Regions from separate parts of the Klebsiella sp. MISC125 genome, predicted to be linked through region 1. Evidence: predicted binding sites of a transcription regulator. Region 1 holds the regulator's gene; the other holds the start of a gene.
What was found. The regulator PhoB, encoded in region 1, activates phosphate uptake and scavenging genes when phosphate is short. The targets are predictions, from matches to a motif close to CTGTCATAAAACTGNCNNAT.

Region 2: a site for PhoB is predicted at 1,729-1,748, ahead of pstS (phosphate ABC transporter substrate-binding protein PstS). Genes of this name have one in related genera too.

The regions. Positions count from the first base shown of each region.
Region 1 is NZ_CP180448.1:4,804,118-4,807,806, reverse strand. It holds gene sbcD (exonuclease subunit SbcD) at 1-1,136, opposite strand, end outside; gene phoB (phosphate response regulator transcription factor PhoB) at 1,321-2,010, shown strand; gene phoR (phosphate regulon sensor histidine kinase PhoR) at 2,032-3,327, shown strand.
Region 2 is NZ_CP180448.1:6,255,292-6,258,980, forward strand. It holds gene ACMYSL_RS29240 (fimbria/pilus outer membrane usher protein) at 1-475, shown strand, start outside; gene ACMYSL_RS29245 (fimbrial protein) at 540-1,622, shown strand; gene pstS (phosphate ABC transporter substrate-binding protein PstS) at 1,834-2,874, shown strand; gene pstC (phosphate ABC transporter permease PstC) at 3,000-3,689, shown strand, end outside.

The sequences.
Region 1 (3,689 bases):
TGCGACTCTTCCAGGGTTTCCAGCGCCAGGCGACGGGCAAACACATCTTCGACCTGCAGTTCGCTGAGCGTTTCCCGGCGCTCGCCCGCCAGAATGCGCTCGCGCTGGGCGCGGCTGCGGCGCACCAGCAGCACTTCTACCGGTAGCGTTTCGGTCTGTGCCTGAATTTTGCGTTGAATATCATGCAAATATTCGTCGCTGGTGATCTCAATATCCAGCCAGACGGCGGGTTGCTGGCTATTATCTTGCCACTGATTCAACTGCTCGCTGATGCTGGCGAAATCGCCCTTTAATACCGCCAGCGGCTGGGTAATGGGGACGATGAGCGGCGTGACGTCTGTTAGACATCCGTTGGTGAAGGTCACCAGGTTGACGCTTTTGTTTTTCCCGGTTTCGTCAAAGCTCAGCGGGATGGGCGATCCGCTGTAGCGAATATGCTCGCAGCCGCCCACCACTTGCGCCCGGTGAATATGGCCAAGCGCGATGTAATCGGCAGGGGGAAAGTGGCTTGCCGGAAAGGCATCGAGGGTGCCGATATAGATTTCGCGAACCGCGTCGCTTTTGCTGGCGCCGACGGTGGTCAAATGACCGCTGGCGATAATCGGCAGCGGTCGGTCGCCGCGCAGTTCGCAGGCCTGCTGATACTGCTGCTGGTAGTAGTCGCTGATGGCGGTGAGGAGCTGCTTCTGCTTTTCACCGCTGGAGTGACCGGCCTGGCTGGTCACTAGCTCGCGCGGGCGCAGGAACGGCACAGGGCAAAAAATCGCCCCCGCTGAACCATCACGCAAGGGCAGAATAAAAGGAGCGTGACCGGCATTGGCGACTACCGTGGTTTTCAGGAAGGCGAGAATATCCCGCGATTCATTGAGGGTCGCCACCGAATCGTGGTTTCCCGCCAGTACCACCAGTTGGCAGCCGGTCTGCTGTAGCTGAACGACAAACCGGTTATACAGCTCACGCGCGTAGCTCGGCGGGGAGCCAGTATCAAAAATATCGCCCGCGACAATAATGGCATCAACCTCATGCTCCTGGGCGCTGGTCAGCAGCCAGTCGAGAAACGCCTGATGCTCAGCGGCGCGGCTTTTGCTATAAAAATTTTGCCCAAGGTGCCAGTCAGAAGTGTGAAGGATGCGCATAGTGGTCCCGTAGCGAAAAAAGCGTAAGCGGCATTATAACACTGGTCTTCAGTGAGATAAGTCCGTGTCACAATTCAAAATCCCTTGTTCATCTGCCCGTCATTTTTTTCATAAATCTGTCATAAATCTGACGCATAATGGCCGCGCACTTCTATACTGATGGCTAAAAAATACAGGGTAAATAATGGCGAGAAGAATTCTGGTCGTTGAAGATGAAGCTCCAATCCGCGAAATGGTCTGCTTTGTTCTGGAGCAAAACGGCTTTCAGCCCATCGAGGCGGAAGATTTTGACAGCGCGGTCAATCAACTCAATGAACCCTGGCCTGATTTGATCCTGCTCGACTGGATGCTACCGGGTGGCTCAGGTTTACAGTTTATTAAACAGCTCAAGCGCGAAGCGATGACCCGCGAGATTCCGGTGGTGATGTTGACCGCCCGTGGTGAAGAGGAAGATCGCGTTCGCGGCCTGGAAACCGGCGCGGATGATTACATCACCAAGCCATTCTCTCCGAAAGAGCTGGTGGCGCGAATTAAAGCCGTGATGCGACGCATTTCGCCGATGGCGGTGGAAGAGGTGATTGAAATGCAGGGACTGAGCCTCGACCCTTCTTCTCATCGCGTCATGACTGGTGAAAACCCGCTGGATATGGGGCCGACCGAGTTTAAATTATTACACTTCTTTATGACCCACCCGGAGCGTGTTTATAGCCGCGAACAGCTGCTCAACCACGTTTGGGGAACTAACGTATATGTAGAAGACAGAACGGTGGATGTACATATTCGCCGCCTGCGTAAAGCGCTGGAACATAGCGGCCATGACCGGATGGTACAAACGGTTCGCGGCACGGGATATCGTTTCTCCGCCCGTTTCTGAATCTCGACAGGAGTGTGAACCGTGCTGGAACGGCTGTCATGGAAAAGGCTGGCGCTTGAGCTTTTCTTGTGTTGTATCCCGGCCCTGATCCTCGGGGCGATTTTTGGTCACCTGCCGTGGTTTTTGCTGGCGGCGGTGACGGGTCTTCTTATTTGGCATTTCTGGAATCTTATGCGTCTGTCGTGGTGGCTGTGGGTTGACCGCAGCATGACGCCACCGCCGGGCAGCGGCAGTTGGGAACCGCTGTTGTACGGCCTGCATCAGATGCAGATGCGTAATAAAAAGCGCCGTCGCGAGCTGGGTAGTCTTATAAAGCGTTTTCGCAGCGGTGCAGAATCTCTCCCTGATGCGGTGGTTTTAACTACCGAAGAGGGCGTGATGTTCTGGTGTAATGGCCTGGCCCAGCAGACGCTTAATCTGCGCTGGCCGGACGATAACGGACAGAACATCCTTAACCTGCTGCGCTACCCGGAATTTGCCAACTACCTGAAATATCGTGATTTCTCGAAGCCGTTGAATCTGGTGTTGAATAATGCCAGGCATCTGGAAATTCGCGTGATGCCCTACAGCGACAAACAGCTGCTGATGGTGGCGCGTGATGTTACGCAGATGCATCAGCTCGAAGGGGCGCGACGTAACTTCTTTGCCAACGTCAGCCACGAGCTGCGAACCCCGCTGACGGTGTTGCAGGGGTATCTGGAGATGATGCAGGAGCAGATACTGGAAGGGGGCACGCGCGAGAAAGCGTTACACACCATGCGTGAGCAAACCCAGCGTATGGAAGGCCTGGTTAAACAACTGCTGACGCTGTCACGAATAGAGGCCGCGCCGGTACTGGCGATGAACGATAGAATCGATGTGCCGATGATGCTGCGGGTGGTGGAGCGCGAGGCGCAAACCCTGAGTCAGCAGAAGCATGTTCTGCATTTTTCCGTCGATGAGTCGCTGAAAGTGTTGGGGAATGAAGAACAACTGCGTAGCGCGATTTCCAACCTGGTGTATAACGCGGTCAATCATACTCCGGCGGGAACGGAAATCACCGTGAGCTGGAAGCGGGCATCTCACGGCGCGTTGTTTAGCGTCGAGGATAACGGGCCGGGAATTTCTCCGGAGCATATTCCGCGCCTGACCGAACGTTTCTACCGTGTTGATAAGGCACGATCGCGGCAAACCGGCGGCAGCGGTTTGGGGCTGGCGATTGTTAAACACGCGATCAGTCATCACGACAGTCGTCTTGAAATTGAAAGCACGCTGGGCAAAGGGACGCGTTTTAGCTTCTTGCTGCCGGAACGTTTAATTGCCAAAAATGAGCCCTAGTTCCTGTCCTGTCAGCATTAGTTGCCAATGACCAGCTTCGGCTGGTCATTTTCATTTGCAGTCAATTTCGTTTTGCGTAATTAACGAACGTTCGCTGCTTTTTTGTTCGCATGATAAGCCACATGTTTTCCATCAGTCAGGTCAATCATTCTGGCTATGAAAATAGAGTTAGCATAATCATCTGCTTTTACGATCCCTCCTTGCTTTAAAACGTTATAAGCGTTTAAATTGCCCCCCTACGGTCGCAGACAGACTGTTTTTGCGTGGTAATTCAAAAAACAATTCTTTTCCACGCCGCTTTGGGAGCATATCCCGCTGAGTTTACTGACAATGGCCGCTGTATCATCCCCTAAGGGAAGGCG
Region 2 (3,689 bases), 1.5 Mb from region 1:
AGTTGAAGCGCCTGGTGCTGGCGATCTGTCGGTGGAAAACGCAACCGGCGTAGCGACGGATTGGCGGGGCTACGCGGTTAAAACTCAGCTCAACCCATATGATGAAAACCGGGTGGCGATTGACAGCAACTACTTTGCTAAAGGGAATGTTGAGCTGGATAACACTGTGGTAAACCTGATTCCAACCCGTGGTGCGGTCGTGAAAGCTGCGTTTGTTACGCATGTTGGGTATCGCGTGTTGTTCAGTGTGACACAGAGTAACGGTAAACCCTTACCTTTCGGGGCAATGGCGACAGCTGATTTGGATTCAGGAACCGTAAGCGGAATCGTCGGCGATAATGGCGAGCTTTATCTGTCCGGTATGCCATTAGAGGGGCATTTTACGGTAGTGGGACAAAATACATGTACTGTGAATTATAAACTATCAGAACCAAAAAATAATGAGCTAATACAAATTGATAGTACTTGTAAATAAAAACAGCTACTGACCTTAAGATAGTGTTGATATATGGAACGATCGTAAATACGGTGTTTATATTATGAAAATATGGAATAGCGTTTGTTGTGCAATGCTCTTTTTTACCGGGTTACCTTTAGGTTATGCGGCGACTGCGGGGACATGTACGCCAACGAATGGAATGAATACGTTAAATCTTCAATTTCCACTCGCGACAGTTAGCGCTCAAAACAATGTGGCAGGTACAACATTAATGGATGTCGCTAATGCAACATCCTCTGAAACCTATCGCGTTGAATGTATCTGTGATACTACACACCGCGACGGCTCTTTCCATGAAATTTACTACTCAGCAGACCCTGCGCCAGGCATGGTTTATACTCAAACTAAAAATGGACTTGCCTTTTATTACATCAATGAAGACATTGATGTAGGCACGAGAATATACGTTCTGAATGCCGGTTATAAAAATGTTCCTTTTGAGCATGTTTCTAACCAGACAACGACAACAAATCACGTTTGCGAAGGGAGCAAAACTTCTGCTGTGGGGATTTGGCTTCAAACAGGGACAGATTCGCAACTTTCATTTCGCGTTAAGCGCTCAATTAATGGGACAGTTATTATTCCCCCAACGGATGTTGCGTTGGTATATGCCAATATATCCAGTAACTCTGTTCGTGGTGATGTTGTGGCAAAAGTACGTATCTCAGGCAGCCTGAGTGCACCGCAGTCCTGCACGATCAACGCCGATCAGGACATTTATTTTGATTTTGACTCAATTCCTGCTTCGGACTTTTCGACCACCGTCGGGCAGGCCATTACTTCACGGAAAATCACTAAAACAGTTAATGTCGAGTGCACCGGAATGGGGGACGATCGAACGCAGGGTGTCGATATCTCTTTTTCTGGTACCGATCGCAATGCAGATAACTCAATGGTCGTGACTGATAATGAAGACGTTGGGATAAAAGTTTACAACAAGTTCGATAATGAAATTAGCGTTCTCAATGGCCTTCTGGCTGCGGATATGGGACGTACAACGATTATTGGGCGAAAAAGTGGTTCAGTCACTTTCTCTGCGGCACCTGCCAGTTTGACCGGTGCGCGTCCAAAACCGGGTAAGTTTACCGCCAGCGCAACGCTGACGATTGAGTTCACTAACTAAATCACTTAGCGGTTGTTTATGACAGCCGCTGTCATATCAATAGGTTGCTGGCTATTTTCAGCCAGTAAGTCTTATTAAAAATCAAAATATTGCCCGCTAAATTTCACTGTCATTAAACTGTCATAAACCTTACATATAACTGTCACCTGTTTGTCCTATTTTGCTCACCATAGCTTCGAAACAATGATTTACGAATCCAGCAGGAGACATTATGAAAGTTATGCGTACCACCGTCGCAACAGTTGTCGCCGCGACCTTATCGATGAGCGCTTTCTCTGTTTTTGCAGCAGCAAGCCTGACTGGCGCAGGTGCAACTTTCCCCGCGCCGGTGTATGCCAAATGGGCAGATACCTATAACAAAGAAACTGGTAACAAAGTTAACTACCAGGGTATCGGCTCCTCTGGCGGCGTAAAACAAATCACTGCCAACACCGTAGATTTCGGTGCTTCTGATGCTCCTCTGGCTGACGACAAACTGGCTCAGGAAGGCCTGTTCCAGTTCCCGACCGTTATCGGCGGCGTGGTGCTGGCGGTGAACATCCCGGGTCTCAAATCAGGTGAACTGGTGCTTGACGGTAAAACGCTGGGTGACATCTACCTGGGTAAAATCAAGAAGTGGGATGATGAAGCCATCACCAAACTGAACCCTGGTTTGAAGCTGCCTTCTCAGAACATCGCCGTTGTGCGTCGTGCTGATGGTTCCGGTACTTCCTTCGTCTTCACCAGCTACCTGGCGAAAGTGAACGAAGAGTGGAAATCTAAAATTGGCGCAGGTTCTACCGTAAACTGGCCGACTGGTCTGGGCGGTAAAGGCAACGACGGCATCGCCGCTTTCGTTCAGCGTCTGCCGGGTTCTATCGGCTACGTCGAATATGCTTACGCTAAACAGAATAACCTGGCTTATACCAAGCTGCTGTCAGCAGACGGTAAGCCGGTTAGCCCGACTGAAGATAACTTCGCTAACGCAGCGAAAGGTATCGACTGGAGCAAATCCTTCGCACAGGATTTGACTAACCAGAAAGGTGAAAATGCATGGCCTATCACCTCTACAACCTTCATCCTGGTTCACAAGGCTTCCACTAAGCCAGAGCAGACTGCTGAAGTGCTGAAGTTCTTCGACTGGGCGTATAAAAACGGCGGTAAAGAAGCAAACGCACTGGACTACGCATCCCTGCCGGATAGCGTGGTTGAGCAGGTTCGCGCTGCATGGAAGACCAACGTGAAAGACAGCAGCGGTAAAGCGCTGTACTAATACCCGCGGAATATCGAGCTGCCGGCCATGTTCCAGCAGCTCGAATTATTTAGGGTATGGTATTACCTTTGCCAGAAAGATCAGTAAACTACGGTTTTTTCTGGCCCGAAACTGAAGAGTAATTTATGGCTGCAACCAAGCCGGCATTCAACCCTCCGGGGAAAAAGGGTGACATAATTTTCAGCGTGCTGGTAAAACTGGCGGCGCTGATTGTGCTATTGATGCTGGGCGGCATCATCGTCTCCCTCATTATCTCTTCCTGGCCAAGCATTGAAAAATTCGGCTTTGCCTTCTTATGGACCAAAGAGTGGGATGCGCCGAACCAGATTTTCGGTGCTCTGGTGCCGATTTACGGCACGCTGGTCACCTCATTTATCGCGCTGCTGATTGCCGTACCGGTGAGCTTTGGTATCGCACTGTTCCTGACGGAACTATCGCCAGCCTGGCTGAAGCGTCCTCTGGGCATCGCCATTGAGCTGCTGGCGGCAATTCCCAGTATCGTTTACGGCATGTGGGGCCTGTTCATTTTTGCTCCGCTGTTTGCGACTTACTTCCAGGAACCCGTTGGCAACGTCTTGTCCAACATTCCTTTCGTTGGCGCTTTGTTCGCTGGCCCGGCATTTGGTATCGGTATTCTCGCCGCAGGCGTCATCCTGGCGATCATGATCATTCCTTATATCGCTGCCGTTATGCGTGACGTTTTCGAACAGACGCCGGTGATGATGAAAGAGTCCGCTTACGGTATCGGCTGTACGACGTGGGAAGTTATCTGGCGTATCGTTCTGCCCTTTACCAAAAACGGTGTTATCGGTGGG